DNA from 2 places in the Isoptericola sp. NPDC057391 genome. Region 2 is predicted to be linked to the other one. Evidence: riboswitches for the same ligand, from Rfam matches in the RefSeq annotation. Region 2 holds a riboswitch; the other holds the start of a gene.
What was found. Region 2 has a riboswitch for cyclic di-AMP ahead of ACFUVW_RS17385 (C40 family peptidase). Riboswitches for the same ligand answer to the same signal wherever they lie in the genome.
Positions count from the first base shown of each region.

Region 1 (19,430 bases), on a different contig from region 2:
CACGGCCTTGGCGCTGCGGCAGGCGATCTGGCACAAGACCGACCTCGCCTGGCCGATGTGCGGCATCCCCGACGTGCTCTACGTCGACCACGGCAGCGACTTCATCAGCCACCAGCTCACCGCCACCGCCGTAGATCTGCACATCCGGCTGGTCCACTCCACCGTCGCTCGCCCGCAGGGCCGCGGGAAGGTCGAGAGGTTCTTCGGCACCGTCAACACCGAGCTCCTGGCAGATCTCGCCGGACACATCACCAGGGGGCACCCCTGGCCCACGCCGAAGCTGTCACTGGCAGAGCTCGACACCGCCCTGGAATCGTTCGTCACCACTTACAACGACCGGCCCCACAGCGAGATCGGCACCTCACCACGCGCTGCGTGGATCGGGGACGGTTGGCTGCCGCGCATGCCCGAGAGCCTCGAGGACCTCGACGGGCTGCTGCTGACCGTGGCCAAGACCAGGATCGTGCGCCGCGACGGCATCCGCTTCCAGGGCCTGCGCTACATCTCCCCGACCCTGGCCGGCTACGTCGGCCGATCGGTCCTCATCCGCTACGACCCCAGGGACATCACCGAGATCCGCGTCTTCGACCACGAGGAGTTCATCTGCAAGGCCGTCAACCAGGACCACCACGGCCAGAAGGTCAGCCTCAAAGAGATTCAAGCCGCCCGCAACGCCCGCCGCCGCGCCCTCCGCGAAGGAATCAACGAACGCATCGCCGTCGTGGCCACCCACACCTCCCCGACCCCACCGGCCAAGGCGCCGCCGGCGCCGCGACGGAAGTTGAAGGTCTACAAGGAGGACCTGAGGTGAACCAGCGCTTCATCGTGACCAAGGAACACCGCCGCTTCACCGAGTTCGCCAACGCCGTACGCCGCGGCCACACCATCGGCCTGTGCTTCGGGCCCGCCGGCGTGGGCAAGACCCTGTCCGCGCGCCGCTACGCCCGCTGGGACCAAACCAACGACCTGCTGACCGATTGGGGCCCTCGCACCGAGGATGACGCGAATGTCTACGCCGCGCTGGCCAAGAGCCGAACCGTGCTCTACACCCCCAGCGTCCTGACCACCCCACGGACCTTGCAGGAGGAGCTCCACGAGGTCGTCACCCGCACCAACATCTGCATCGAGCAGCACCTGCACCCCGTCGGGCAGGGCCCGATAGTGACGTCACGCAAGCGACACTTCGAGAACTACGTGCAACTGATCATCGTCGATGAGTCCGAACGACTCCGCGCCACGGCTCTGGAACTCCTGCGCGACCGCTACGACCGCGACAACATCGCCCTCATCCTCATCGGCATGCCCGGCCTGGAGAAACAGTTCAGCCACTACCCACAGTTCTACAGCCGCGTCGGATTCGCCCACCAATACCGACCGCTCGGCAATGACGAACTGCTCTTCGTCCTGCAACGGCACTGGGTCACCCTCGGCAAGACGCTCGACCCCGCGGACTTCACCGACGCCCAAGCCATCGCCGCCATCGCCCGCATCACTCGCGGGAACTTCCGGCTCCTGGAACGCCTCTTCCCCCAGGTCGAGCGCATCCTGAAGATCAACGAGCTCGACACCATCACCGACGACGTCATCGAAGCCGCCGCCAGCACCCTGGTCATCGGCGTCAGCTAACTGACCGCCACATACCACCCACAGAACCCCGCCAGCTAACGGTGCAGACCACACCTCGAGCACGCGGTGCGGCCGTGTCAGAAACGGTCAGTTTTGAGCGGCCAGCAGCGCTTGTAGGGAGACGCAGACGAGGTGGTCGGCGCTGCTCCACTCGATACCCCTATGGGGTCTAGCCGCTCGCCGTGCTGCCCGCGTGCTGCCCTGGTCGGACCCGACGGGCTGGCGGCGGTCTGGGACGACGACGCGGCCCGTGTGCTGCGAACGGGAGGGTAGGCGTGGCCAAGAACCAGTCGGTGACCCAGCGCGGAGCCCTAGTGGCTCTGGTGGTGATCGCGACCGCACAGCTGATCCCGCCAGTCCCCGGGCGCGCCAGCCCTTGCGGACCCGCAAATACCCGGGAAGGGTATGCGGTAGATCGAGGAAGGGAACGCGATGACCGCCCCCCGCCCAGACCACGCGCACGAGCCTGCCCACCATGGTGAAGGTCGGTCGGATCCGCCGAATCGCAATGAACACGTAGGGGTACCTCGACCGTCCGATGAGGGCCACCCCGATCACCCTCAGCCGGCGGACCACCGGGAGCACGCAGACCACGAGGGCGGCCACGGCGGGTCGAGCGGCCACGCGGGGCACGCCGGTCACGGTATGGACCACGTGGCGATGTTCCGGCGACTGTTCTGGATCATGCTCATCCTTGCAGTACCGACGGTGCTGCTCAGCGGCATGTTCGCGGGCCTGCTCGGATACCGGCTCCCGAACATTCCCGGCCTGGCGGCGGTGTCTCCCGTCCTGGGCACGGCGATCTACCTGTGGGGCGGATGGCCGTTCCTGACCGGCGCGGTCTCCGAGGTGCGCGGGCGCAAGCCCGGGATGATGCTCCTGATCGGGATGGCGATCACGGTCGCGTTCCTGGCCTCATGGGGGGCGACGCTAGGGATCCTCTCCCACGAGCTGGACTTCTGGTGGGAGCTGGCGCTGCTGGTCGTGATCATGCTGCTGGGCCACTGGCTGGAGATGCGGTCCCTCGCGCAGACCTCCTCGGCGCTCGACTCCCTGGCCGCGCTCCTGCCCGACGAGGCGGAGAAGGTCGACGGCGACCAGGTGATCACCGTCGCGCCGGCCCAGCTGGAGCTCGACGACGTGGTGATCGTCCGCCCCGGCGGGCGGGTTCCGGCCGACGGGCAGATCGTCGAGGGCAGCGCGAGTGTCGACGAGTCGATGATCACCGGCGAGTCACGGCCCGTGGTGCGGGAGGTCGGGGACCCGGTCGTAGCGGGCACGGTCGCCACCGATAACGCCGTGCGCGTGCGGGTGACGGCGGTGGGCGAGGACACCGCCCTCGCAGGGATCCAGCGCCTGGTCGCCGAGGCCCAGTCCTCGACCACCCGAGCCCAGCTGCTGGCGGACAAGGCCGCCGGCTGGCTGTTCTGGTTCGCCCTGCTCGCCGCCGTCATCACGGTCGTCGTCTGGAGCCTGGTCGGCAGCCCCGACCTGGCCGTGGTCCGAGCGATCACGGTGCTGGTGATCGCGTGCCCGCACGCGCTGGGGCTGGCGATCCCTCTGGTCGTGTCGATCTCGACCGAGCGCGCGGCGCGCGGTGGCGTGCTGGTCAAGGACCGCGGCGCGCTGGAACGCATGCGCACCGTAGACGCCGTGCTGTTCGACAAGACGGGCACCCTGACCAAGGGCGAGCCGGTGGTCCACGACGCCGTCGCCGTCGAGGGGACCGAGGACGACCTCATCGCCCGCGCGGCCGCGGCCGAGGCAGATAGTCAGCATCCGCTCGCTCGAGCCATCGTGGACGCCGCCCAGCGGCGCGGGCTTCGTGTGCCGCAGGCGTCTGACTTCAGCGCCTCCACGGCTGTGGGCGTGTCTGCCACCATCGAGGGCCGCAACGTCGCGGTCGGCGGCCCGAACCTGCTCGCCGAGCACAACAATGACCCGCTTCAGCAGGCCGGTGAGTGGTCGCGGGAGGGCTCCATCGTGCTGCACGTCCTGGTCGACGGGCAGGTCGCCGGCGCGCTGGCCCTGGCCGACGAGGTGCGTCAGGAATCGCGCGAAGCCGTGGACGCTCTGCACTTGCTCGGCATCCACGCGGTCATGATCACCGGTGACGCCGAACCAGTGGCCCGTAGCGTCGCCGCGGAGCTGGGCATCGACCAGGTGTTCGCGGGCGTGCGCCCCGAGAACAAGAGCGAGAAGGTCCTCGAGCTGCAACAACAGGGCCGCACCGTTGCCATGGTCGGCGACGGCGTGAACGACGCACCCGCGCTCGCCCAGGCCGACGTCGGAATCGCCATCGGCGCCGGCACCGACGTCGCCATCGCCTCGGCCGGTGTCATCCTGGCGTCGGACGACCCACGCTCCGTACTGTCGGTCATCGAGCTGTCGCGGGCCGGCTATCGCAAGATGAAGCAGAACCTGTGGTGGGCCGCCGGGTACAACATCGCTGCCGTGCCACTGGCCGCCGGCGTGCTGGCTCCCATCGGGTTCGTCCTGCCCATGGAGGTGGGCGCGATCCTGATGTCGCTCTCGACGATAGTGGTGGCGGCGAATGCCCAGCTGCTACGGCGCCTCGACCTCAGTCCCGCAGCCTCCGCCGCCGCCGCACGCCGGGGCGCGCCGCAGTCAACACCGGCGTCGGCGGGGTCGCAACGGGTGGTCGCGCGCTGAGCCATGCGGGCGCGGACGCCAAGCGCGACGCAGGTGAGCGCCGCGATCCGCCCGCTGCCCGAAGGGCTGTGTCGCGGGACCTCGCGACACAGCCCTTGTCGGGTCGATCGCGCACTGCCAAGGCGGGGTGGGCTTCGATCGTGCGCACGTGGGTCAGTACTCGACCTCGGCCACTTCTTCGGTCAGCTCCCAGTGCCACGGCTCGTACTTCGAGCCTCCGGGCCGGGCCCACGGCGGGTTGTCCCACCCGAAGGCCGGGGCGTTCTCGGCGAGCCAGGAGTAGCGTTCTCCGGCGTACGTCTCGGGGCACAGGTCGACCGCCAGCCCCCATCCGTGGTTGGAAGTTCCGGGGGTTGCCGCGAGGTAGCCCTTCTCGGCCTTCACGGCGACCTGCTGGTCGTAGGAGCGGTACCCGTCGGTGATGCACATCGCTTCACCGAAGCGGGCGGTGTAGGCGGCGTTGAGCTCGGCCAACGTGACGGCCGCGTCGGCGCGCACGTGCGTCTGTCCGTCCCACAGGTCGCACAGCTCGCTGGACGGAACCTGCCCGTTGGACCCTGCCCCGGAGGCATCGCCGTCACAACCCGCGAGGGCCGACTCCGGCTCCTCCTCAGACTCCGGCTCGGGCGCTGAGTTCGCTCTGGTGCTCTGCCCGCGGCGGGGCTCCGGCTCGGGTTCGGGTGCAGGAGTGATCTTGATGCGCTCCGGGCGGTTGTCGTTGCGGGAGATCTTCGCCGAACGATCGACCACGACCCGCGGGGCCACCGAGGCCTCGTCGAGATGAGCCGCTGCGGCCGTTGAGGACCGCTCGGTCGTCGTGCGCTCTGTTGCCGAGGCCCGGCGGCTGGTGTCGCTGTCGGCGGTCGCGACGGTGAACGACGTCGTGGCGGTCACCGCGAGGGCGAGGCCGATGCCGGGCCCGATGGGCAGGCGGCGGCCCATACGGCGGGTGGTGCGATTGGCGGCGACCGGAGGGCTGGCGTGCCGGCCCTTGGAGTGGCGCCCCTTCGCGCGGCCCGAGCGAGCCCTGGCCGGTTGGGACGGGGACATGTGGGTGTGTGCGTGCTTCATCGAATTCCTTGCGGTGGTGGGGAGACGTGCAGCCATGGCGCGCGGTCAGAGACCGCTCTGCCACGTCCTCAGCCCCCGCGCGGCAGAATGCGCGCGGGGGCCGGGTGCTCGTCAACTCATCCGCAAGAACGTGGGGTTGTCCTGCCAGATCGACCGGTACCGGACGGTCTTGCCGGGCACCGGGGCCTCGACCTGCATGTCACCACCGGCGTAGATGGCGATGTGCCCGGGGCTCCAGATCAGATCTCCCGGCTGGGCCTCGTCGCGTGGGATGACGGTGCCGGCGTCGCGCTGGCCGGAAGACGTGCGCGGGATGGTGATCCCGGCCTCGGCATAGACGTAGGAGGTGAACCCGGAACAGTCGAAGCCCGCAGGCGTGGAGCCGCCCCATTGGTAGGGCACCCCGAGGTACTGCATCGCGATCTCCACGACCGCCGACACGTTGGCCGCGTCCGGGACCTGCGGGGCAGGTTCCGCCCCGGCCGCATCATCGTCCGGCTCGGCAGACTCAGCAGGTTCGTCGGTCTCGCCGGACTCCCCGGTCTGCTCGGACAAACTGGCCGGAGTCGGCACCTCGGTCTGCTCGGACTCAGGCTCAGGCTCAGGCGCGGGTTCGGGCGCCGGGGTGATGGTGCCGTTCCTGGCCCTCTCCACCGTGATGATGGCGTCGGCCGGGACCGCCACGACGGGGGCTGCGGTCAGCGCCTGCCTGGCCTGGGCGGTGATCGCCTCCAGCCCGTCGGCGTTCATCGTCTTGCTGTGGTCCGTCGCCGGCTGTGCCCCTGCCGGGGCTCCCAGACTCGACACGAGCACCCCGGAACCGGCCAGGGCCAAGGCGCTGCGGCGGGCGACGGTGCTCACGCTCGCGGCGGCTGCCCGGCTCAGCGGGGTCAGCGGGGTGATCGGGCTGCGCGCGGCGCGATGGCGCCCGCGAGGGGTAGGTGAAGCCATGGTCATCTCCTGACGCCTGCGAGGTTAGCTGTCGGGTTCGGGTCGGAGACTGACCCGGCCGACGGGAACATCCCGTACGGCTTCACCCCGAGGGCGCCACAGCGCCCTTGAGTGGGTCCCCCGTCCCTGTCATGACGTGTGCGTGTGGTCCGAAGCGGTGACAGGGCTCGGCGTCCGCTCCGGCGGCCCGCATGGCTGCGAGGTGGGGTGAACATACCGCGACCCGAGCCGAATGTCACGGATTGGTAACGATGCTGGGGGCAACCGTCGGAGAGTCTCGACGGGCAGGAGATCCGCCGCGTCATGAGATCTCCACTACAGATGCCCAGGTGGCGCCGAGATCAGCGCTGCTCATGACACCTTCGTCCGTGGAGACCACCAGAATCGGTGCCGCGTCGGGATCAGGTCCGGGCGCCGCGGTCATGGCCTCCAGCGCACCGCCTGAGACCTTGCCGTGAGACTCCCACCCGGTCGCGTCGCGCGACGCGGTCCACACCGCCCCACCGGTGTCGATGCCGACGACGCCCCCGTTATCCATGGTCTCGACGAAGACCAACAGCGGTGCGCCGTCCAGCATCGAGAAGGTCTGCCCGGCGTCCTCGCTGATCTGCAGGCCATCAGGAGTGGTGGCGAGGATCTGATCGGGGGCACCGGAGATGAACGCCAGGTCATGGGCCGCGACCGTGGCGCCACGGTCCCAGGTGCCGCCGGCGTCATCGCTGAGCAGCACGGTAGACGTGCCCGAGTCCAGGCCGGCGATCCGAAGGGCGCCGGCGGTCTCGGTCGTGGTAAGGGAGTGGAAGTCGACCTCTCCGGCCAGGGACAACGATTCCCAGGTCTCGGCGCCGTCGGTGGAGCGGATCAGCCCGAGATTCGGTGTGGCCAGGTCGGGGGCCTCGCCAGGCCCCGGGTGCCCGGAAGCGAGGAGCGTGCCGTCTGGGGCGAGAGTCATGCCCATGGTGTCTTGGGTGCCCGAGCCGACGCGCTGCGGCGTGATCTCGCCGGCCCCGGCGGGGGCCGTGGGACCTGGCAGCGCCCAGACCCCGGTGTGGGTGGCCGCGTACAGGGCACGGGCCTGCTCGTCGTAGACGAGGGCATGCAGGTGGGAGAACTCGGCCCGGTCAAACGAGGAGCCGGACCCAGTCGCCGTAGACGCGCCGGGCGATGCCGGGGACGGGTCTGCCGGGTCAGTGGTGCAGGCGGTCAAGGTGAGCAGCAACGCGACGGCCGCGGGGATGCGGGCACGCCTCAGGGCAGGAGAAATCAACGCACGTCCTAGCGCTAGATGAGGAACGAGAAGCCGGAGGGCGGACCGGTGGCGCACCGACACAGTCCGGTCGGCGCGCCACCGGGCGGTCACTTCTGCGCGAGGAGGTCGTTCATCGTCGAGATCTCTGCCTGCTGGGTTTCGACGATGTCCTTGGCCATGGCGATCGCGTCCGGGTTCTCACCTTCGTCGATCTCGGTCTGTGCCATCGCGACGGCTCCCTGGTGATGGGAGATCATCTGCGACAGGAACAGCCGACCGGCCTCGGAGCCGCGGGCATCCTCCAGGGCCTGCATGTCCTCGGCGCTCATCATCCCGCCCATGGAGCCGTGGTCCATCGAGTCCATGGACCCCATCGAGCCGCTTTCGGGTACCGGCGCGCCCCACTGCTCGAGCCACGCGGTGAGCTGTTCGATCTCCGGCGCCTGGGCTTCCTTGATCTGCGCGGCGAGATCCAGGATCCGCGGGTCGATCCCGGACTTGCCCGCGATCAGATCGGACATCTCGACCGCCTGCTGGTGGTGTGGGATCATCATCTGCGCGAACTCGACGTCCGCATCGTTGAACTGCGCAGACTCGGCGGGCGACTGCTCCGCCGTCGGGCTCGACATCGTCGACATGTCGTGCGCGGGCTCCTGCGTGTTCGAGCACGCCCCGAGCACGGCGACGCCGGCGACAAGGAGAGCGGGCACAAAGATGCGCTTCATCTCAGGTGGGCCTTTCTTGGGTAGATCCACTGCCGGACCCCAACCGGGTCTCGGGCATGACAGCTCGCGATCCGTCGAGCCTCGACGGATCGGGATCAGGGGTCTACGTCCGAGAAATGCTTAGGACGTGCAGCGACGGAGCTCTGACAAGCAGTGGAGGTGTCCGCACAGCGCCCCGAGGGCCCGCACGCACCCGCCCGACCACGAAGACGACCCGGCGAACCGGCACTGTCAGGATCAGCAACACCGCGAGCACCATCAGGCACATCGCTGTCATCAGGTCGTGTTCACCACATCCGTGGTCACACGACTGTGGCCCGTCGCTCGCGTGGTCGATGGCGCCGGCGACCGGACCCCCCGCAGGGCTCGTGTCGGCGACCTGCGCGAGGCCCTCCATCGAAGACTGCCCCGCGTGAGCGGTCGACGAGCCACTCATCGCGTGCATGGTCACGATGCCGAGGATCAGCACGACGATCATGAGCGCAGCACCAAGACGCCGACGAGGATCCGCCAGCAGGGTGTGAAGCGTGCGAAGCGCGTGCATGACCGCACAAGGCTAGCGAACCCCCGCCATGTTCAGCGATTTGCTGACCGTCGACCAGGCTCCGGGTGAGGCCCGACGCCCTGCGACTCCCCGAGGGCGACGACCGTGACAAGGATCCTCCTCCTCGCGCCTCTCTCGCTCGTCGAGCCAGGAGGCTCGAACGAGGTTACGAAACCTCCAGAACCCGATTCTGGTGCGCCTCAGATTCGGTCAGTTTGGAGCGTCTCAAGGGGTTGTCGAGAACCGACAGAACCTCGTGATCGCACCCTCTCTCGGTGCCGTTCGTTGGTGGCGACACGCCCCTTCGACGTAGCGAGCCACGACCTACGCTGGCGCCTGGCGCATCTTCGCGCGAGAGCGTCGACATCACGAACAGCGGGCATTCATCGGGTTCAGTCAGCTGCCCTAGTACTACAGCAGTAGATCGTTACCTTGGCCCTCGGCGATGCGTCGTCGGTGGTAGTGGGCGAGTGGGCGGTGCGTGCTCGGGCTTGGTGTTGTCGCCGCCACAAGGACCAGGCGAGGATCTGCTCGACGCTTCGAGTGATGGTGCCGGTGAGGGCATGGAAGAGTCGGCGGGCTTCGGCGACGGTGATCGCAATCACCCCACGCTCGGGGTTCTCGTCCGTGCGCGCGATGTTCGCTAGGACGGTGAGGAACGCGTGGGAGCATGGCCAGGGTGGTCCATCGATGCCAGGAGTCCCAGCGGCGGACCTGGTGCTGCAGGCCAACGTGGCCCTTGGCGGCCTGGAAGTTCTCCTCGATGCGCCACCGCTGCCCGGCCACGTGCACCAGCGTCCGCATCGGGACCGGTCTGGGTGCGTGGCACAGGTAGTAGGCCAACTCTCCGGTGGCGTCGTTGCGGCGAACGAGCAGCATCTGCTCACCGCCCGCGACCGCGCCGTCCTTCTCGCCGAGCTCGGCCAGGAGTAGTACCGGTGCCCCTTGGCTCCGTCGCCCGCGCTGTAGGCCTGCCATGCCGTAGGCGGCATCGTGGCGGCGAGGTCGCGCACGGCGATCTTCCCGGTGCGGGTCCGGACCTGCCGGCTGGCAGCGATCTGCATGACATACCCGAGCCCGTGGCCGCGGACGCGGGCGCGCAGCTTCGCATCACCGCCGTAGACCTCGTCGGCTGCGACCCACGCCGCCGGAGTCCCGGCGGCCACGGCGCGGTCGATGAACGCGTGCCCGCCCGAGGCGGCGTAGGTGAGGTAGACCGCGACCTGGGCATTCTCGATCCGCCCGGCGGTGCCGGTGTACTGGCGTTGCACCCCCACGGTCGCCGGTGCCTTTCGTCAGGTCGCCGGTCTCGTCCAGCACGAGCACCGCGCCCGGATCGGCGAAGTGGTCCAGCACGTAGGCGCGCACGTCGTCCCGTGCCCCGTCGGCATCCCAGACCGCGCGGGACAGCAAGTGCTGCAACCCGTGCCGCGAGGCATGCCCAGCGTGCTCGGCGATTGTCCAGCAGTTCTTGCGCTCCAACGGCGCCACTAGCCCCGCGACCAGATCCATTGCACGAGCCAGCGGCTCACGGCGCGCGAACCGGCCCGAGATCCGTCCCAGGCCGGCCGCGAACTCCGCTTCCCACCGGCCAGCGTCCGCGCTGTGTCCGGCGGCCACCGCCGACGGTCCGAAGTTCCACACAAGTACCGAACCCTGACGCAATGGCCGGTTTGGTCCAGCCTGCCTCACGGCATCACCGCAGGCCAGGCCACGATGTACGGGTCGTTGTACTAGACGACGGCCCAGACGTCGTGCGAGCACCGGTCTTCGCTTCTAGCGTCGAGTGGGCACGCCCGCGGCCGGAACGGGCGCGCGACCCGTCGATGCTGGAGGACTCATGAAGACTGCCGAAATGCTCGAGACGTATCCGGCCACGATCAATCTCGACCGGCAGTTGCTGGCGCGGGTCATCGACACGCTGGTCGAGTGCTCGCAGGCGTGCACCGCGTGCGCCGACGCGTGCCTGAGCGAGGAGATGGTGGCCGACCTGCGCAAGTGCGTCCGCACCAACCTCGACTGCGCGGACATCTGTGCGACCACCGCGCGGGTGCTGTCCCGCCACACCGGCTACGACGCCAACATCACCCGCGCCCAGCTCGAGGCGTGCATCGCCGCCTGCCGCGCGTGCGGCGACGAGTGCCAGCAGCACGCCGGCATGCACGAGCACTGCGCCGTGTGCGCCGAGTGCTGCCGCCAGTGCGAGGCCGCGTGCCAGGAGCTGCTCGCCACGATCGCCTGAGAAGACCGAGCAGCACGGCCCGGGAGCACTCGGTTCACGCTCCCGGACCGATCCATCGAACGCGCAGTCAAGCCGAGAGGGCCGAAACGGTGGCTATGGAGAACCACGCCGAGCACGACGAGAAGCACGAGCACGGCCACGACGGGGGTGCGTCGCACTCCAAGACGATGTACCTGCGCTTCGCGGCGATGCTGCTGACGGCCATGGTGGCCATGTACTGGGTGATGTTCATCGGCTCCTGGCAGTGGGACCACGTGCGCTTCAGCCAGAGCCGCGTGTTCATGGCCATCACCATGGGCGGCACCATGGGGCTGGTCATGCTCGCCTGGATGCTGAACATGTACAAGAACACCAAGGCGAACATCGCCGTGGTCGCCGCGAGCGTCCTGCTGCTGACCGGTGGTACGGTCCTGGACCGCACTCAGGCCACCGTCGACGACACGGCGTTCATGCGCGCGATGATCCCCCACCACTCCCTGGCCATCACCCGGTCCGAGCGCGCCGGCATCCAGGACGTGCGTGTGTGCGAGCTCGCCGTCGAGATCAGCGAGGCCCAGCGGCGCGAGATCCGCGAGATGGACTGGCTCATCCAGGACATCGAGGCCAACGGCGTCGTCACGACGTCGCAGCAGGCGCAGGAGCGAGCGGTCCCGGACTTCGACGAGCCCGCCGAACGCCAGTGCCCCGGCGACTAGGCCGACACGGCCGACCTGCATCAGGCCCGTGAGCTCGGTGATCGCCTTCGCCGGCGCCGTGCTGATCGCGGCCGCCCTGTGGGACGTGTTTCACGGCCTGTTCCACCCCAGCGGCCAGGGTGCGATCAGCCACACGGTCATGGCGGGCGTCTGGGCCGGCGCGCCCGCCAGCTGAGCGGCCCGCTCGCCGTGGTCGCCGCGATCGGAACCTGGGGCGTGCTCGTCCTGACTGGTGGCGCGCTCGTCTACTGGCCTCACCTGGCCGAAGGGTTCAGCTACAGTCCCGGCCTGGTCGTCGGCGAGCGCACCAGGTTCCTCGACGCCATGCACCTGTCGCTGGTAACCATGGCCACGCTTAGGACGCTGGCGAGGTCGTCCAGGCTGCGCGTCATGATGGTTGCGGCCAGGCGGTGGCTGTTGCGCTCGGATCGGAGGCGCGCGCGAGTGCCTCTGCGTGGCTCAATGTCACGGCGAGGGCGGCCTCGGGGGCGGCTTCTCGGAAGTAGTAGGTCTCGGCGTACTGGGTGAGGTCGGTGCGGACCTGGACCCCGCCGGCCGCGAGGTCCTCCGGGATCCTGGCCGCGGTGGGTGCGTCCACCGCGTCGAGGGCGTCGGGTCCGCCGGAGCGGTGGATCATCTCCAGGCGCAGGGAGAGCGTGCGGCGCCGGGTCAGGGCCGGGTAGGTCTGCGGGTCCAGGACACGGCGGCCGTCAGCAGGGCGAATCCGATCAGTGCCTGCAGAGGGGTGGTGGCCAGGCGCAGCCACGGGGTGGTGGGGACGATGTCGCCAAAGCCGACCAGCAGTTCCTCCACACCGGCGCCGGCACGGCCCGTGTCCTTGCTGCATACGCCGCTACGCAGCAGGGCCAGTAGTACGGCCGTAGATCGTGACCGTGACGGGACGCAGGAGCTCCCGTATCAGGCTCGACCCAGCACGGCCACCGCGACACGGGTCAGTCCTTCTGTGGAACACCGAACCGTCGGCGGTGGCCGCGAGGCACAGCATCACTCCCACGTCATGGTCACGATCTATTGCTGTAAGAACTAGCTCGGCTTCTTCCGCCCGTGGTACATGAGCGTGAAGCCCCAGCCGGCCCACTCCTGGGGCCAGGCCCAGGCGCGGGCCCACGCCGGCCCGAGGTACTTCTCCAGGACCCAGCGTATCGGCCAAGCGGTGGGGATGCGGCGGTAGCCCTTGTGGGCGAGCGGGGTCGCGGAGTGCAGGCGGATCGTGGAGAAGTACTCGCCGGTGAGGTCGATCAGTTCGTCGCGGGAGAACCAGCGGCGACGCTGGTCCGGGTGCGGTGGGGCGATGTTGCAGTGGTTCTGCAGCACGGGCCGGTTCTGGGTGGCGAGCATCAGGTGTCCGCCGTCGGCAAGGAGCTCGTACAGGCGCGCGATAAACGCCTGGTGGTCCTCAACGTGGGACAGGACCTCGAGCCCCACGATGACATCGAAGGATCCCAGGGGGAGGTCGACGACGAGGACGTCACCGGTGAGGAACGTTGCCTGCGGGACACGCTTGCGCGCACGCTCGAGGATCGTCGGGGTGAGGTCGACGCCGGTGACGGTCCCGTACTCGACGAGTTGGTCGACGAACCATCCTGCGCCGCACCCGACCTCAAGGATCCGCAGGTCGCGACGGCCGATCCGATCGAGCCACTTCCTGACGAAGTAGGCCTGCCGGTGTGAGACCTCGCCCTGACGGCGCTCTCGGTTGTCCGCGCTCCACTGGTCCCAGTAGGCGGCTTCACGGGACTCCGACGTCTGCACCATGCTTGAGTTTCCCAGGGCGGGCCAGCTGTGGTCACGGGTGAACCTGAGTCGAAGCACAACGAAGCGCTCCGGCGACTTCAGGCCGGAGCCGTCGGCCTGTTGGTGCGGCCAGACGTCAAGGACTCACGACACTCCGGCACCGTTAGTATCTGCGTATGCGCGAAGATACGAAGGCGTGCACGTTCGGAGTCGAGTCGCAGTACGTCGACCTGGCCGTCGAGGTGTTCTCTCTGCTGGCCGACCCAACGCGGGTGCGGATCATCCTGGCGCTGCGCGACGAGGAGATGTCGGTCAACCACCTGGCCGACGTCGTGGACAAGTCCCCGACCGCGGTCTCTCAGCATCTGGCGAAGCTGCGCTGGGGCCGGATCGTGCGGGCCCGTCAGGACGGCAACCGTGTCTTCTATTCGCTCGTGGACGAGCACGCTCGCAAGCTTGTGACGCAGGCGGTGTTCCAGGCACAGCACGCCGTGGACGAGCAGCCCGCCCACCACACGAGCCACCCCGACGAGCACGGGACCCTGTCGTGACCACCAACAGGCCGTCGGCCGAGCTCCACGAGCACCCGCACTCCCACGAGCACGACCACGGGCGCCCGCATGAGCACGACCACGATCACGAGCACGGCCACGGTCACCCGTCGGGGTTCAAGGGGTGGTTGCACGAGGTGTTCGTGCCGCACTCGCACGACGCGGCCGACTCGATCGACGACGCGCTGGAGGCCAGCGGTCAGGGCATCCGGGCGGTCAAGATCAGCCTCGTTGTCCTCGGCCTGACCGCCGCCGCCCAGCTCGCGATCGTCGCGATCAGCGGCTCGGTCGCCCTCCTGGCCGACACGATCCACAACTTCTCCGACGCGCTGACCGCGGTCCCGCTGTGGATCGCGTTCCTGCTCGGGCGCCGGGTCGCGAATGACCGCTACACCCACGGCTACGGGCGGGCCGAGGATCTCGCGGGCCTGTTCATCGTCGCGATGATCGCCCTGTCCGCAATCGTCGCCGGTGTCGAGTCGATCCGCCGTCTGGCCGAACCCCAGCCGCTGGACAACCTGGGCTGGGTCCTGGCCGCGGGCGTCGTCGGGTTCGCCGGCAACGAGGCCGTCGCTGTCTACCGCATCCGCGTCGGACGCCGCATCGGGTCGGCCGCCCTGGTCGCAGACGGCGTGCACGCCCGCACCGACGGGTTCACCTCGCTCGCCGTCGTCCTCGGCGTCGCCGGTGTCTGGGCTGGCTTCCCGCTGGCCGACCCGATCGTCGGCCTGCTCATCACCGCCACGATCCTCGTGCTGCTGTGGGGCACCGCCCGCGACGTCGGCCGACGACTCCTCGACGGTGTCGACCCCGACCTGACCCGACGTACCCGCCACGCACTCGAACACGTCGAGGGCATTGAGCAGGCCTCCGCCGTCCGGCTACGCTGGTCCGGACACAGCCTCGTCGTGCAAGCCCGCCTGCACCTTGCACCCGGCACCACGGTCGCGACCGCGGACCAGCAAGCCGCGGCCGCCGAGCATGCCCTCCGCCACGCACTACCCGCGGTCGGGACCGTCGATCTCACCGTGACCGCGCACTCGGCGACCGCCACCGCCCAGGAGCACCCGTGACCAGCACGCACCCTTCTCTCACCCAGCTCACCGACCCCAGCGGCGTCACCGCCGACCTGCGGCACGCCCTGACCGCGTGTTGGGTCGAGGTGACCAACGCCGGCGGCGCGGCCGGCTTCCCCTTCCCGCCGGTAGAGGCCGTCGACGTCATGCCGTTTCTCGACGCCATCACCCAGAAGCTCGACCCGCAGACCAGTCGTCTCCTAGTCGCCGAGCACGGCGGCCAGCTCGCCGGCTGGCTCAACCTCCGGCGCGACCCAGGGCCGCTCATCGCTCACTGGGGCACCATCCACCACCTCCAGGCCCGCCCCACCCTGCAAGGAGGTCTCGGAACTGCCCTCATGAACGAGGCTCGCCGCATCGCCCGCGACGAAATGCACCTCGAACAACTCCACCTCGCCGCCCGCGGCGGCGTCGGGCTCGAAACTTTCTACGCCCGCCTGGGCTGGAAGGAGATCGGGCGATGGCCCGACGCCCTCCGCCTCACAGGAGACGACAACCGCGACGAGATCCTCATGCTCCTCGCGCCGCTCTGACCACGAGGTTTCGAAACGTCCAGAACCCGATATTGGCGCGCCTCAGAATCGGTCGGTTTCGATCGCGGGGCGAGGGTGCTGACGGCCCCGCCGGTGGCCCCGAGGTAGAGCATCCCATTGATACATTTACAAATGTCGATAGATTGTCCGGGTGGCTACGTCTTCAACGCATCGGGTGATCATCATCGGCGGCGGGCAGTCTGGCCTCGCGGCGGCATGGGCTGTTCAGAGGCGAGGCCTGGAGCCGCTCGTGTTGGAATCTGGGGATCGGCCGGCCGGTTCGTGGCCGTCGTACTACGACAGCCTGCGTCTGTTCTCCCCGGCCAGGTACAGCGGCTTCCCTGGGTTCGTCTTCGGTGGAGATCCTGACCGCTATCCCCACCGGGACGAGGTGGTCGACCACCTGCTGGGGTACGCCGCCCATCTCGGCGTCGAGATCCGCACCCGCACTCGCGTCGAGGCTGTGACGGCAGCCGGGGCCGGTTACGCCGTCCACACGGATGCGGGCGACCAGCTTGAGGCCGATGGTGTGATCGCGGCTACGGGGTCGCTCGCCAATCCGGTGTACCCGAAGCTGCCCGGCCTGGAGGGTTTTACCGGCGAGGTGCTCCATGCCGCCGACTATCGCAATCCCAGCTCGCTTGCGGGGCGGCGGGTGATCGTCGTGGGTGGCGGGAACTCCGGGGTGCAGATCGCCCACGAGTTGGCGGCGGTCAGTGACCTGACGCTCGCCACGCGCAGCCCGGTCGCGTTCCTCAGCCAGCGACCGCTAGGACGAGACGTGCACTTCTGGTTCCGCACGCTGGGTTTCGATCGCCTCCCGCCGACGGTGCTCCAGCGTCTGGTGCGTGCGCCCCTCGTGCTGGACACCGGCTCCTACCGTGTCGCGCTCGAGACTGGCACGGTGCGCCGGCGACCGATGTTCACCGCACTCGATGGTGACGACGTGGTGTGGAGTGACGGGAGTCGCGAGCACGTGGATGCGCTCGTTCTGGCGACGGGGTATCGACCCTCTGTGAGCTATCTGCGTGGTCTGGGTGCTCTCGACGAACACGGCGCGCCGCTCCATCGCGGCGGGATCTCACTCACGCATCGCGGCCTCGGGTACGTAGGCCTTGAGATGCAGCGCTCGTTCGCGTCGAACACGCTGCGCGGGGTGCACCGCGATGCCGCCTACGTCGCGGCCGCGGTCGCGACGCATGCCCCGGCCCTGGTCCGGTCGTGACACCGACCGTCGACGGGCAGGCTCCTCGCGGTCCGCTGGGCACTCTGTGCCTGACGCAGGTGGTGGGTTGGGGCGTCCTCTACTACACGTTTCCGGTGGCCCTGCCGTCCATCACCGCCGATACCGGGTGGACTCAGACCAGCAGCATGGCCGCGTTCTCCGCGGCACTGGTGGCCGCCGCGGCATCCGGCCTGCTCGTGGGCCGGCGCATCGACAAGGTCGGGCCCCGTGCGGTGATGACCGTCGGATCAGCGCTCGGGACCCTCGCCGTGGTCGGCGTCGCGCTCGCACCTGCACTGGGATGGTTCGTCGTCGCCTGGGTTTTGGCCGGGGTGGCGCAGTCGATGGTGCTCTACGCGCCCGCGTTCACCGCGATCACCCATTGGTACGGCGACGGGCGGGCCCGAGCGCTCCTCGTGCTGACCTTGGTCGGCGGGTTGGCCAGCACGATCTTCGCGCCGGTGACCTCGGCCCTGATCGAGCACATGGGCTGGCGGCAGACCTACCTCGTCCTGGCCGCCGTGCTGGCCGCCGTCACGGTCCCAGCCCATGCCATCGGGCTGCGCGCCCCGTGGCCGTCGCACGCACCGACCGCGGCGTCGACTGGCGTGGCGTCGACTGGCGACCAGTGGCGGCCTGTCGCCCGGTCACGAGCGTTCGTCTGCCTGACCGTCGCCACCTCGCTGGGCGCGTTCGCGATGTACGCCGCCACGATCCACCTGGTTCCCATGCTGACCTGGCGCGGCCTGAACCCCACGGCCGCGGCATGGGCGCTCGGCCTGTCCGGCGCGGGGCAGCTGCTCGGGCGCCTGGCCTACGGCCCGATCGCGACTCGCACCGCGCCTGCACCCCGCGCGAGCATCATCCTGGCCGCCGTCGGCCTCGCGATCGCGGCCGTCGGGCTTCTTGGCGGGCCACCCGTCGCGCTCATCGTGGTCGCGATCGTCCTTGGCCTCGGTCGCGGCGCCTACACACTCTTGCAGTCCACCGCGATCAGTGACCGGTGGGGAACCACGGGGTTCGGCACCTTGTTCGGCATCCTCAACGCACCCACGACTCTGGCGATGGCCCTCGCGCCGTGGGCCGCTGCCGCGCTCGAGGAAGCCACCAGCTCCTACCCGGCGACCTACGTGATCCTGGCTGTTGTCGCCAGTCTCGCAGCGCTCGCCGCTCTCGCGACCCGCGTGAAGCCCCTGGTCGGGCCGCCGGCCGGCGGGACGAGGCTGGACACGGTGCGGCAGTCGGTCCCACCTTCGACCTAGCGGCGGGAGTAGACATCTGCATCGACAGCGTTCAATATAGAGGCATGTCGATACAGCAGGTTCATGACGTCGTGATCGTGGGTTCGGGCCCGGCGGGCTACACCGCGGCCGTGTACGCCGCGCGGGCTGGTCTGGCACCCGTCGTCATCGCGGGCTCCGTCACCGCGGGCGGCGCCCTGATGAACACCACCGAGGTGGAGAACTTCCCCGGCTTCCCGACCGGCATCCAGGGCCCTGACCTTATGGAGGCGATGCGCGAGCAGGCCGAGAAGTTCGGTGCCCGCGTGCTGTGGGACGACGCCGAGCAGGTCGAGCTCACGGGTGACGTCAAGACGGTCGTGACCGGTGGCGGCGAGACGTTCAAGGCTCGTGCGGTCATCCTCGCCACGGGCTCCGCGTACCGCGAGCTGGGCCTGCCCGAGGAGAAGCAGCTCTCCGGCCGTGGCGTGTCGTGGTGTGCCACCTGCGACGGGTTCTTCTTCCGCGACCAGCACATCGCCGTCGTCGGCGGCGGGGACTCCGCGATGGAGGAGGCGACCTTCCTCACGCGCTTCGCGTCGAAGGTGACGATCGTGCACCGGCGCGACTCGCTCCGCGCGTCGAAGATCATGGCGGACCGTGCCCAGGCCGACCCGAAGATCGAGTTCGCGTGGAACAGCGAGGTCGTCGGCATCTCGGGCGAGGACAAGGTCGCCGGCCTGACGCTGCGCGACACCGTCACCGGTGAGGAGCGCGAGCTCGACACGACCGGCCTCTTCGTCGCCATCGGGCACGACCCGCGCACCGACCTGGTCAAGGGTCAGATTGACCTGGACGACGAGGGCTACATCCTCGTCGAGGGCCGCTCCACCCGCACCAACCTGCCCGGTGTCTTCGCCTGCGGCGACGCGGTGGACCACACGTACCGCCAGGCGATCACCGCCGCCGGGTCCGGCTGCGCCGCGGCGCTCGACGCGCAGTCCTACCTCACCGAGGTGGCCGACGCCGAGGGCGAGCAGTCCCTTGCCGGCACCCCGGCCGTGCCCAACCCCGACGGGCTCCCCGCGGCACTGGAGGAGGCACGGTGAGCGCGGAGGCGGTGACGACGCGTCGGCTGTCCACGCTGGACCGGTGGCTGCCGGCCTGGATCGGGCTGGCGATGGTCGCCGGACTGCTGCTGGGCCGGTTCGTGCCGGCGCTGTCGGACGTGCTGGCCTCGATGGAGGTCGGCGGGATCTCGGTGCCGATCGCGCTGGGCCTGCTGGTGATGATG
Region 1 covers NZ_JBHVBO010000001.1:2,500-21,929, reverse strand. Annotated here, with positions in the region: gene ACFUVW_RS00120 (Mu transposase C-terminal domain-containing protein) at 1-811, shown strand, start outside; gene ACFUVW_RS00115 (AAA family ATPase) at 808-1,626, shown strand; gene ACFUVW_RS00110 (heavy metal translocating P-type ATPase) at 2,059-4,299, shown strand; gene ACFUVW_RS00105 (M15 family metallopeptidase) at 4,453-5,370, opposite strand; gene ACFUVW_RS00100 (C40 family peptidase) at 5,482-6,321, opposite strand; cyclic di-AMP (ydaO/yuaA leader) riboswitch at 6,321-6,474, opposite strand; gene ACFUVW_RS00095 (F510_1955 family glycosylhydrolase) at 6,623-7,588, opposite strand; gene ACFUVW_RS00090 (DUF305 domain-containing protein) at 7,678-8,295, opposite strand; gene ACFUVW_RS00085 (DUF6153 family protein) at 8,399-8,839, opposite strand; partial or broken gene ACFUVW_RS00080 (IS701 family transposase) at 9,232-10,402, opposite strand; gene ACFUVW_RS00075 (four-helix bundle copper-binding protein) at 10,680-11,081, shown strand; gene ACFUVW_RS00070 (DUF305 domain-containing protein) at 11,177-11,776, shown strand; gene ACFUVW_RS00065 (hypothetical protein) at 11,805-11,951, shown strand; gene ACFUVW_RS00060 (hypothetical protein) at 12,165-12,413, opposite strand; gene ACFUVW_RS00055 (ion channel) at 12,446-12,589, opposite strand; gene ACFUVW_RS00050 (class I SAM-dependent methyltransferase) at 12,821-13,552, opposite strand; gene ACFUVW_RS00045 (ArsR/SmtB family transcription factor) at 13,708-14,082, shown strand; gene ACFUVW_RS00040 (cation diffusion facilitator family transporter) at 14,079-15,155, shown strand; gene ACFUVW_RS00035 (GNAT family N-acetyltransferase) at 15,152-15,691, shown strand; gene ACFUVW_RS00030 (flavin-containing monooxygenase) at 15,867-16,916, shown strand; gene ACFUVW_RS00025 (MFS transporter) at 16,913-18,178, shown strand; gene trxB (thioredoxin-disulfide reductase) at 18,223-19,245, shown strand; gene arsB (ACR3 family arsenite efflux transporter) at 19,242-19,430, shown strand, end outside.
Region 1: another riboswitch for cyclic di-AMP. It lies ahead of ACFUVW_RS00100 (C40 family peptidase); the one in region 2 lies ahead of ACFUVW_RS17385 (C40 family peptidase).

Region 2 (7,811 bases):
GACTTCGCGGAGGGCGTGGGACGCGTCACTCCCCGGGCGGGGAATAGAACGATTCGATAACCTGTTGCCACGGTCGACGACACCCCGAGGAGAAGGAGATCCGTGGCACCCGCGAGCGACGAACAAGCCCGGGAGCTCGACCGATGAGCGCCACCTTCTCCTCCCTGAAGTACACGAACTACCGCATCTGGTTCGCGGCAGCCCTCGTCGCCAACGTCGGCACGTGGATGCAGCGCATCGCCCAGGACTGGATCGTCCTCACCGACCTCAGTGACGACTCCGGCATCGCCGTCGGCCTCACCACGGCCCTGCAGTTCGTGCCGTTCCTGCTGCTGTCCCCGTGGGCGGGCGTGCTCGCCGACCGGCTGCCGCGCCGTCGTCTCCTCATGGCCACCCAGGGCGGGATGGGCGTGCTGGCCCTCGCCCTGGGCGCGCTCGTGCTCTCCGGGCGGGCGGAGCTGTGGCACGTCTACGTCTTCGCGCTCCTGCTCGGCGTCGTGTCCGCGCTGGACAACCCCGCGCGCCAGACCTTCGTCGCCGACATGGTGCCGGCCTCCAAGCTGCCCAACGCCGTCGGGCTGAACAGCGCGTCGTTCAACGCCGCGCGCCTCATCGGTCCGGGCGTGGCCGGGCTGCTCATCGCGGCCGTCGGCGCCGGCTGGGTGTTCATGATCAACGGCGTGACCTTCGGGGCGACGATCGCCGCCCTGGCCCTCATGCGGGTGCGCGAGCTGCGGCCGCAGCCGGCCGCGCCGCGCGCCAAGGGGCAGATCCGCGAGGGCGTGCGCTACGTGCGCCGGCGCTCCGACATCGTCGTGATCATGGTCGTGATGTTCGTCGTCTCGACGTTCGGCCTGAACTTCCAGCTCACCTCCGCGCTCATGGCGCGCGTCGAGTTCGGCCGCGGCGCGAGCGAGTACGGCATCCTCGGCTCGGTGCTGGCGATCGGCTCCCTCGCCGGGGCGCTGCTCGCCGCCCGCCGGGACCGCCCCCGCGTGCGCCTGGTGATCGGCTCGGCGTTCGCGTTCGCGGTCACGACGGCGGTGCTCGGGCTCATGCCCACCTACTCGTCGTTCGTGCTCGCGTGCATCCCCGTAGGGCTCGCGTCGCTCACGATGATGACGGCGGCCAACAGCGCGCTGCAGGTCTCGACCGACCCCGTGATGCGCGGCCGGGTCATGGCGCTCTACGTGATGATCTTCCAGGGCGCGACGCCGATCGGGTCGCCGATCGTCGGCTGGATCGGCGAGGCCTGGGGCCCCCGCTGGTCGATCCTCGTGGGCTCGATCGCCACGTTCCTCGTCGCCGCCGGCGCCACCGTCTGGGCGGTGCGGCGCTGGCACCTGCGGGTGCGCTACCGCGTGCTGTCCCGCCCCCACCTCGAGGTGGTCTACCTCGACCGCGAGGTGCTGGAGGGCGTCACCACGCGCGACGGCGTGCGGCGCGAGCTGAGCCGCGCCGACGCCGAGCGCGTGCCGACGACGGCCTGACCGCCCTCGGCCGCGGCCGCGCGACTCTCAGTGCCGGTGCGTGGCCGGCTCGCGCCGGGAGCCGCGCCGCGTGACCGGCGTGACGCCGTTCGCCTGCCGACGCATCCGTGCCTCGAACTCCTGCTGGTCGCGCATCTCCTCCTCGTTCGGCCACATCAGGACGACGAAGATGAGCGCGACGGTGAGCGCCGCGATGCCGAGGATGAGCGGGCCGAGCAGGTCGATGGCGGTGGTGCCGCTCGTGGGCACCCCCGGCTCCCCGGTGATCGTCAGCGCCGCCATGCCGGTGTAGTGCATGCCGCTGACGGCGATGCCCATGATGAGCGCCGCGCCGAGCGTGGCGGCGCGGCCGCGCACGTTCACGCTGAGCCAGAGTGCCGCCGTCGCCGCGACGATCGCGATGAGCACGGAGAGCCCCACCACGGGCAGCGAGAACTCCATGTGGCCGGTCATGCGCATGGCGGCGATGCCCATGTAGTGCATCGCGGCCACGCCGAGCCCGGCGACGACGCCGCCGGAGACCAGCCACAGGGGACGGTCGCCCGCGAAGCCGACCAGGAACAGGCCGATCGCGACGACGACCACGGCCACGAGGGCGCTGAGGATCGTCTGCGGGACGTCGTAGTTGATCGGCATGTCGGTGACCGTGAAGCCGAGCATGGCGATGAAGTGCATGACCCAGACGCCCGTGCCGCCGATGGCGACGGAGGCCACCAGCAGCCAGGCGGCGCGGGTCTTCGTGTCCGTCGCGGCCCGGGCCCGCGAGGTCGCGGACAGCCCGGTGGCCGCCCCGAGGCACGACGCGACGTACGCGAGCAGCGGGGTGATCAGCCCGTAGGTGAAGTGGTGCATCTCCGGCATTCGGAGCCTCCCGGCAACGTCGCCCGTCTGTGACGAGGCGGCACGTTATCAGCCCGTGACCTTATGGGTGAAAAGTACCCCTTGACCTGGGACGATGCGCCGAGCTGCCGGGAGGAGCGACGGCGGTCGCGTCAGCCGAGCTGCGCCACCACGTGGTCGACGCACGCCGTGAGCGCCCGGACGTCGTCGGGCTCGACGGCGGGGAAGACGCCCACACGCAGCTGGTTGCGGCCGAGCTTGCGGTACGGGAACACGTCGACCACGCCGTTCTCCCGCAGCACGCGCACGACGGCGGCGGCGTCGATCGCGTCGTCCAGGTCGATCGTCGCCACGACCGTGGACCGCTCGGCGGGGTCGGCGACGAACGGCGTCGCCCAGTCGCGCGCGTCCGCCCAGTCGTAGAGCACGCCCGCGGACTCCGCGGTGCGCGCGCTCGACCACGCGAGGCCGCCCTGCTCGAGGAGCCACTCGACCTGCTCGGCGAGCAGCACCAGCGTCGCGACGGCCGGCGTGTTCAGCGTCTGGTCGAGGCGCGAGTTGGTCAGCGCGGTCGTCAGGGACAGGAACTCCGGTACCCACCGCCCGGTGGTGGTCCCGGCGGACGCCTCCACCCGCTCGGCGCGCTCGACGGCGGCGGGCGAGCAGACGGCGAGCCACAGGCCGCCGTCGGCCGCGAAGACCTTCTGCGGGGCGAAGTAGTAGACGTCGGTGTCGGCGACGTCCACGGGCAGCGCGCCCGCGCCCGACGTCGCGTCCACGAGGAGCAGTGCCCCCTCGGCGCGCGCGCCCGGCACCTGGCGCACCGGCGCCATCGCTCCCGTCGAGGTCTCGTTGTGCGGCGTCGCGTACACGTCGACGCCGTCGACCGGCGTGAGGTGCGCCACGGTGCCGGGCTCGGCCGACACCACGTCCGGGTCGGCGAGGAAGGGCGCGCGCGTCGTCGCCGCGGCGAACTTCCCGCCGAACTCTCCGAACACGGCGTGCTGCGCGCGGCGCTCGACGAGGCACGCGGCGGCGACCTCCCAGAACGCCGAGGAGCCGCCGTTGCCGAGCGCCACCTCGTACCCGTCGGGCAGCGCGAACAGCTCGCCGAGGCCCGTGCGCACGCGCCGCACCAGGTCCTTCACCGCCGGCTGCCGGTGCGACGTCCCCAGCACCAGGGCCGCCGGGTCGCCCGCCGCGGCCAGCGCGGCGACCTGGGCGGGGCGCACCTTGGACGGGCCGGAGCCGAACCGGCCGTCGGACGGCAGGAGCGACGCGGGGATGACCACGCTCGGGTGGATCGGACGGCTCGGGTGGCTCGACGCAGCGGGCATGGTGTCTCCGGTTCCGGGCGAGGGGGAGCGGTCGTCGGTGGGGCAGGGCAGGATGTCTCGCCGGGAGCGCGCACGGCGGCGCCGCGCGACCCCGCCTGCGCCCACGCGTGCGAATAGACTAGGCCGCGCCGAAAGACGGGAGTGGACGTGACCGACCTGATCGACACCACCGAGATGTACCTCAAGACGATCTACGAGCTCGGTGAGGAGGGCATCCCGCCGCTCCGCGCCCGTATCGCGGAGCGACTGGGGCACTCCGGGCCGACGGTGTCGCAGACGGTGGCGCGCATGGAGCGCGACGGTCTCGTCGTCGTGACGGGCGACCGGCACCTGGAGCTCACCGAGGCCGGGCAGGCCAAGGCCACCCGCGTGATGCGCAAGCACCGGCTCGCCGAGCGGCTCCTCACCGACGTCATCAAGCTCGACTGGGAGCACGTGCACACCGAGGCGTGCCGCTGGGAGCACGTGATGAGCGACCTCGTCGAGAAGCGCCTCGTCACCCTGCTCGACCACCCCCACGCCGACCCGTACGGCAACCCGATCCCGGGGCTGTCGGAGCTGGGGGAGCAGTACCAGGACGTGCCGTTCCTCGAGGGCGTGCAGTCCCTACCGGGCGTGCTCGAGGCGCGTCGGGCGAAGGGCCTGACGGACGGCGACGGCGTCGAGCTGGTGCTCCAGCGGATCGCCGAGCCGCTCCAGGTGGACATCGAGCTGCTGGCGCGGCTCGCGGAGTCCGGTCTCGTGCCCGGGGCGCAGATCGTCGCGCGCACGGTCGGCGTCGACGTGGCGGTGGAGGTCGAGGGGTCCGGCATCGTGCTCGACCTGCCCGAGGAGCTGGCGAAGCACCTGTTCGTCGCGAGCCGCTGACCTGCGGTCCGGCTCCGGCCACGGGCGGGCACGCCACATCGTGACCGCAGCGTGACATCGCCCGGGGTTGTCCGGTACGGTCGGGGCGCTCGCCGGAGTTCATCCTGCGGGCGCTCGACCGGACGCCGAACCCTGCCACCGGCCGAGCTCCACGGACATCCGCACGGCAGGAGCGGGGGACCCACTTCGGGCGTCGGTGACGACGTCCTCGGGGTGAAGCCGGACGGGCCCGGTCACGGGCACGGAAGGCCGGGTGTTTCTCCCACCCGAACCCGACAGCTGACCTCGCAGGCGACAGGAGAGGTAGACACGTGAGCGCACGCACGAACCACGGCCGGCACCGCGCCGCCCGTCGTCCGATCGCCCTCGCCCCGTCCGGCTCGGCCGGCCGTCGCGCGGCCGTCGTCGCCGCCGCCGGTGGTCTGCTGGTCTCGACCTTCGCCAGCGCCAGCGCCGCGCAGGCCGCCCCGGTCGACACCGACGCCGCCAAGAAGCTCAGCACCGTCGACCTCGGTGCCCTGACCGACCAGGCTCGCGAGGCCCTCGAGGCCGCCCCGGTCGTCACCGTCGACGCCAAGGCCAAGGTCGACGTCGAGAAGGTCACCGCGAAGATCGCGGCCAACGCCGAGATCACCCCGGCGCCCGAGCCGGAGCCGGAGCCCGTCGTCGAGGAGGTCGTCGAGACGGCTTCCGCCGACGAGTCCTCCGACGAGTCGTCGTCCCGCTCCTCGGAGACGGCGTCCCGCTCCGACGAGCGCGAGGCCGTCGAGGTGCCGGCCTCCGCGAACGGCTCCGCGATCGTCTCGATCGCGATGCGCTACGTGGGCGTCCCGTACGTCACCGGCGGCAGCAGCCCGTCCGGCTTCGACTGCTCCGGCCTGACGCAGTACGTCTACGCGCAGGCCGGCATCAGCCTGCCCCGCACGACGTCCGAGCAGCGCTACGCCGGCACGGTCGTCTCGGCCTCCGAGGCGCAGCCGGGCGACCTGGTCTGGACCCCGGGCCACGTCGCGATCTACGCCGGCGACGGCATGCAGATCGACGCCCCGAAGCCGGGCGACGTCGTCAAGTACCGCTCCATCTGGCAGTCGAACCCCACGTTCATCCGCGTCGGCTGAGTCCGTCCGACGCGTCACCCGGAGCCCCGTCGCGCCCTCGCGCGGCGGGGTTTCGTCGTGCGCAGGGAAACCGGTTCGACCTGGGTGAATGTGACGTACAGCACGCCGTCCACAGGCGCTGTGATCGAAACGTGACATCGCCTGGCGTGTCCGCTACGGTGTCAACCACTCGGCGGGAGATCCGCCGGGTCTCGACCGGAACGCCGAGCCCTGCAGCCGGTCGGGGACCTTGACCGCACGCAGGGGCGGGGGACCCAATTTCGGGCGCTGATCCATGGCGTCCTTGGGGTGAAGTCGCACGGACCTGGTCCGTGAGGCCGGGTGTTTCTCCCACCCGAACCCGACAGCTGACCTCGTAGGCGACAGGAGAGGGAACACGTGAACGCACGTACCACGCGCGCCCGGCACCGTGCCGCGCGCCGTCCGCTCGGCGGGCTGGTCCAGAGCGTCAGCTCCTCGGTGACCGGCCGTCGCGCCGTCGTCGCCGCTGCTGCCGGCGGCCTGCTCGTCTCGACCTTCGCCAGCGCGAGCGCCGCCCAGGCGGCCCCGGTCGACACGGACTCGGCGAAGAAGCTCAGCACCGTCGACCTGGGCGCCCTGAGCGACCAGGCCCGCGAGGCGCTCGAGGCGGCTCCGGTCGTCACGGTCGAGTCCAAGGCCAAGGTCGACATGGAGACCATCAACAAGAAGATCGCGGCCAAGGCCGAGATCACCCCGGCGCCCGAGCCGGAGCCCGAGCCCGAGCCGGAGCCCGTCGTCGAGGAGGAGAGCACCGAGCGCTCCACCGAGACCGTCTCCCGCTCCGCGGAGCGCACCGAGGCGCCGGCGGCGGCCGAGACGTCGTCGAACTCGTCGCTCGGCCAGCAGGCCGTCTCGATCGCGATGCGCTACATCGGGACGCCCTACGTCGTCGGTGGCGCCAGCCCGTCGGGCTTCGACTGCTCCGGCCTCACGTCGTACGTCTACGGCCAGCTCGGCGTGGACCTGCCGCGCACCTCGTCGGACCAGCGCTACGCCGGCACGGAGATCCCGTTCTCCGAGCTGCAGCCGGGCGACCTCATCTGGAGCCCCGGCCACATCAGCATCTACGCGGGTGACGGGATGGTCGTCGAGGCCTCGCGCCCGATCAACTGGGAGACCGGCTACCACAAGATGTGGCAGTCCGAGTCGGACTCCGTCGCGATGCGCGTCTTCTGACGCGGCGCGGCCGGCAGGCCGTACCCGACCTCGTCGACCCCCGTGCTCCCGAGCACGGGGGTCGACCTGTCTGGGGGCCGCTTTGCTGTGCCTTGCGCGATCCTTTCGCTAGGCTTGAACCAGGCGCCCTCGACGACGAGGGCGGGCTCCTCGCCAGCGGACAGGAGGCGCGAGATGACACGGCCTGAGGTCGTCCTGGTAGGTGTCGACGGGTCTGCAGCCAGCCTGCACGCCCTCGACTGGGCTGCCGCGTACGCGCGGCGTGTGGGGTGGGGGCTGCACGTGGTGTGTTCCTACTCGTTGCCGTCGTTCACGGCCGCGTCCCTCGACGGCGGGTACGCCGCCCTGGACGACACCGCGATCCAGGAGGGTGCCAAGGCGGTCCTCGCCGAGGCGGAGGAGCGTGTCGCCGCCAGTGGGGTGCCCGTGACCGGCACCGTCGCGACGGGGGACGCCGCCGGCGTGCTCGTCGAGATGTCGCGGGAGCACGCGCTCGCCGTCGTGGGCACCCGGGGCAAGGGAGGGTTCACCGAGCGGCTGCTCGGCACCGTCTCCTCGGCCCTGCCGGCGCACGCGCACTGCCCCACGGTGGTGGTGCCGTACCGCGGCGACGGCGGCGGCAGCACGGACGCCGCGGAGCGCCGCGACGGGGACGTGGTGCACGAGGTGCGCCGCATCGTCGTGGGGGTCGACGGGTCGCCGTCGGCCGAGGTCGCGCTGAAGCACGCCGTCGCGCAGGCGAAGGCGTGGGACGCGGAGCTCGTCGCCGTCGCCGGCGTGCCGCTCGGCGGCGGGGCGGGGATCCTGGCCTGGCTGCCGTCGCAGATCGACCACGAGACCGTCCTGGCGGACGTCAAGGCCGGCCTCGACGTCACCGTGGACCGCGCCCAGGCGGCGAACCCGGGCGTGACGATCAAGCGGCACGTGCTCGACGGCACGGGCGCCGAGCTGCTCACCGAGTT
Region 2 covers NZ_JBHVBO010000175.1:542-8,352, forward strand. Annotated here, with positions in the region: gene ACFUVW_RS17365 (MFS transporter) at 144-1,490, shown strand; gene ACFUVW_RS17370 (MHYT domain-containing protein) at 1,518-2,342, opposite strand; gene serC (phosphoserine transaminase) at 2,483-3,667, opposite strand; gene ACFUVW_RS17380 (metal-dependent transcriptional regulator) at 3,815-4,534, shown strand; cyclic di-AMP (ydaO/yuaA leader) riboswitch at 4,665-4,842, shown strand; gene ACFUVW_RS17385 (C40 family peptidase) at 4,846-5,652, shown strand; cyclic di-AMP (ydaO/yuaA leader) riboswitch at 5,844-6,030, shown strand; gene ACFUVW_RS17390 (C40 family peptidase) at 6,031-6,849, shown strand; gene ACFUVW_RS17395 (universal stress protein) at 7,024-7,811, shown strand, end outside.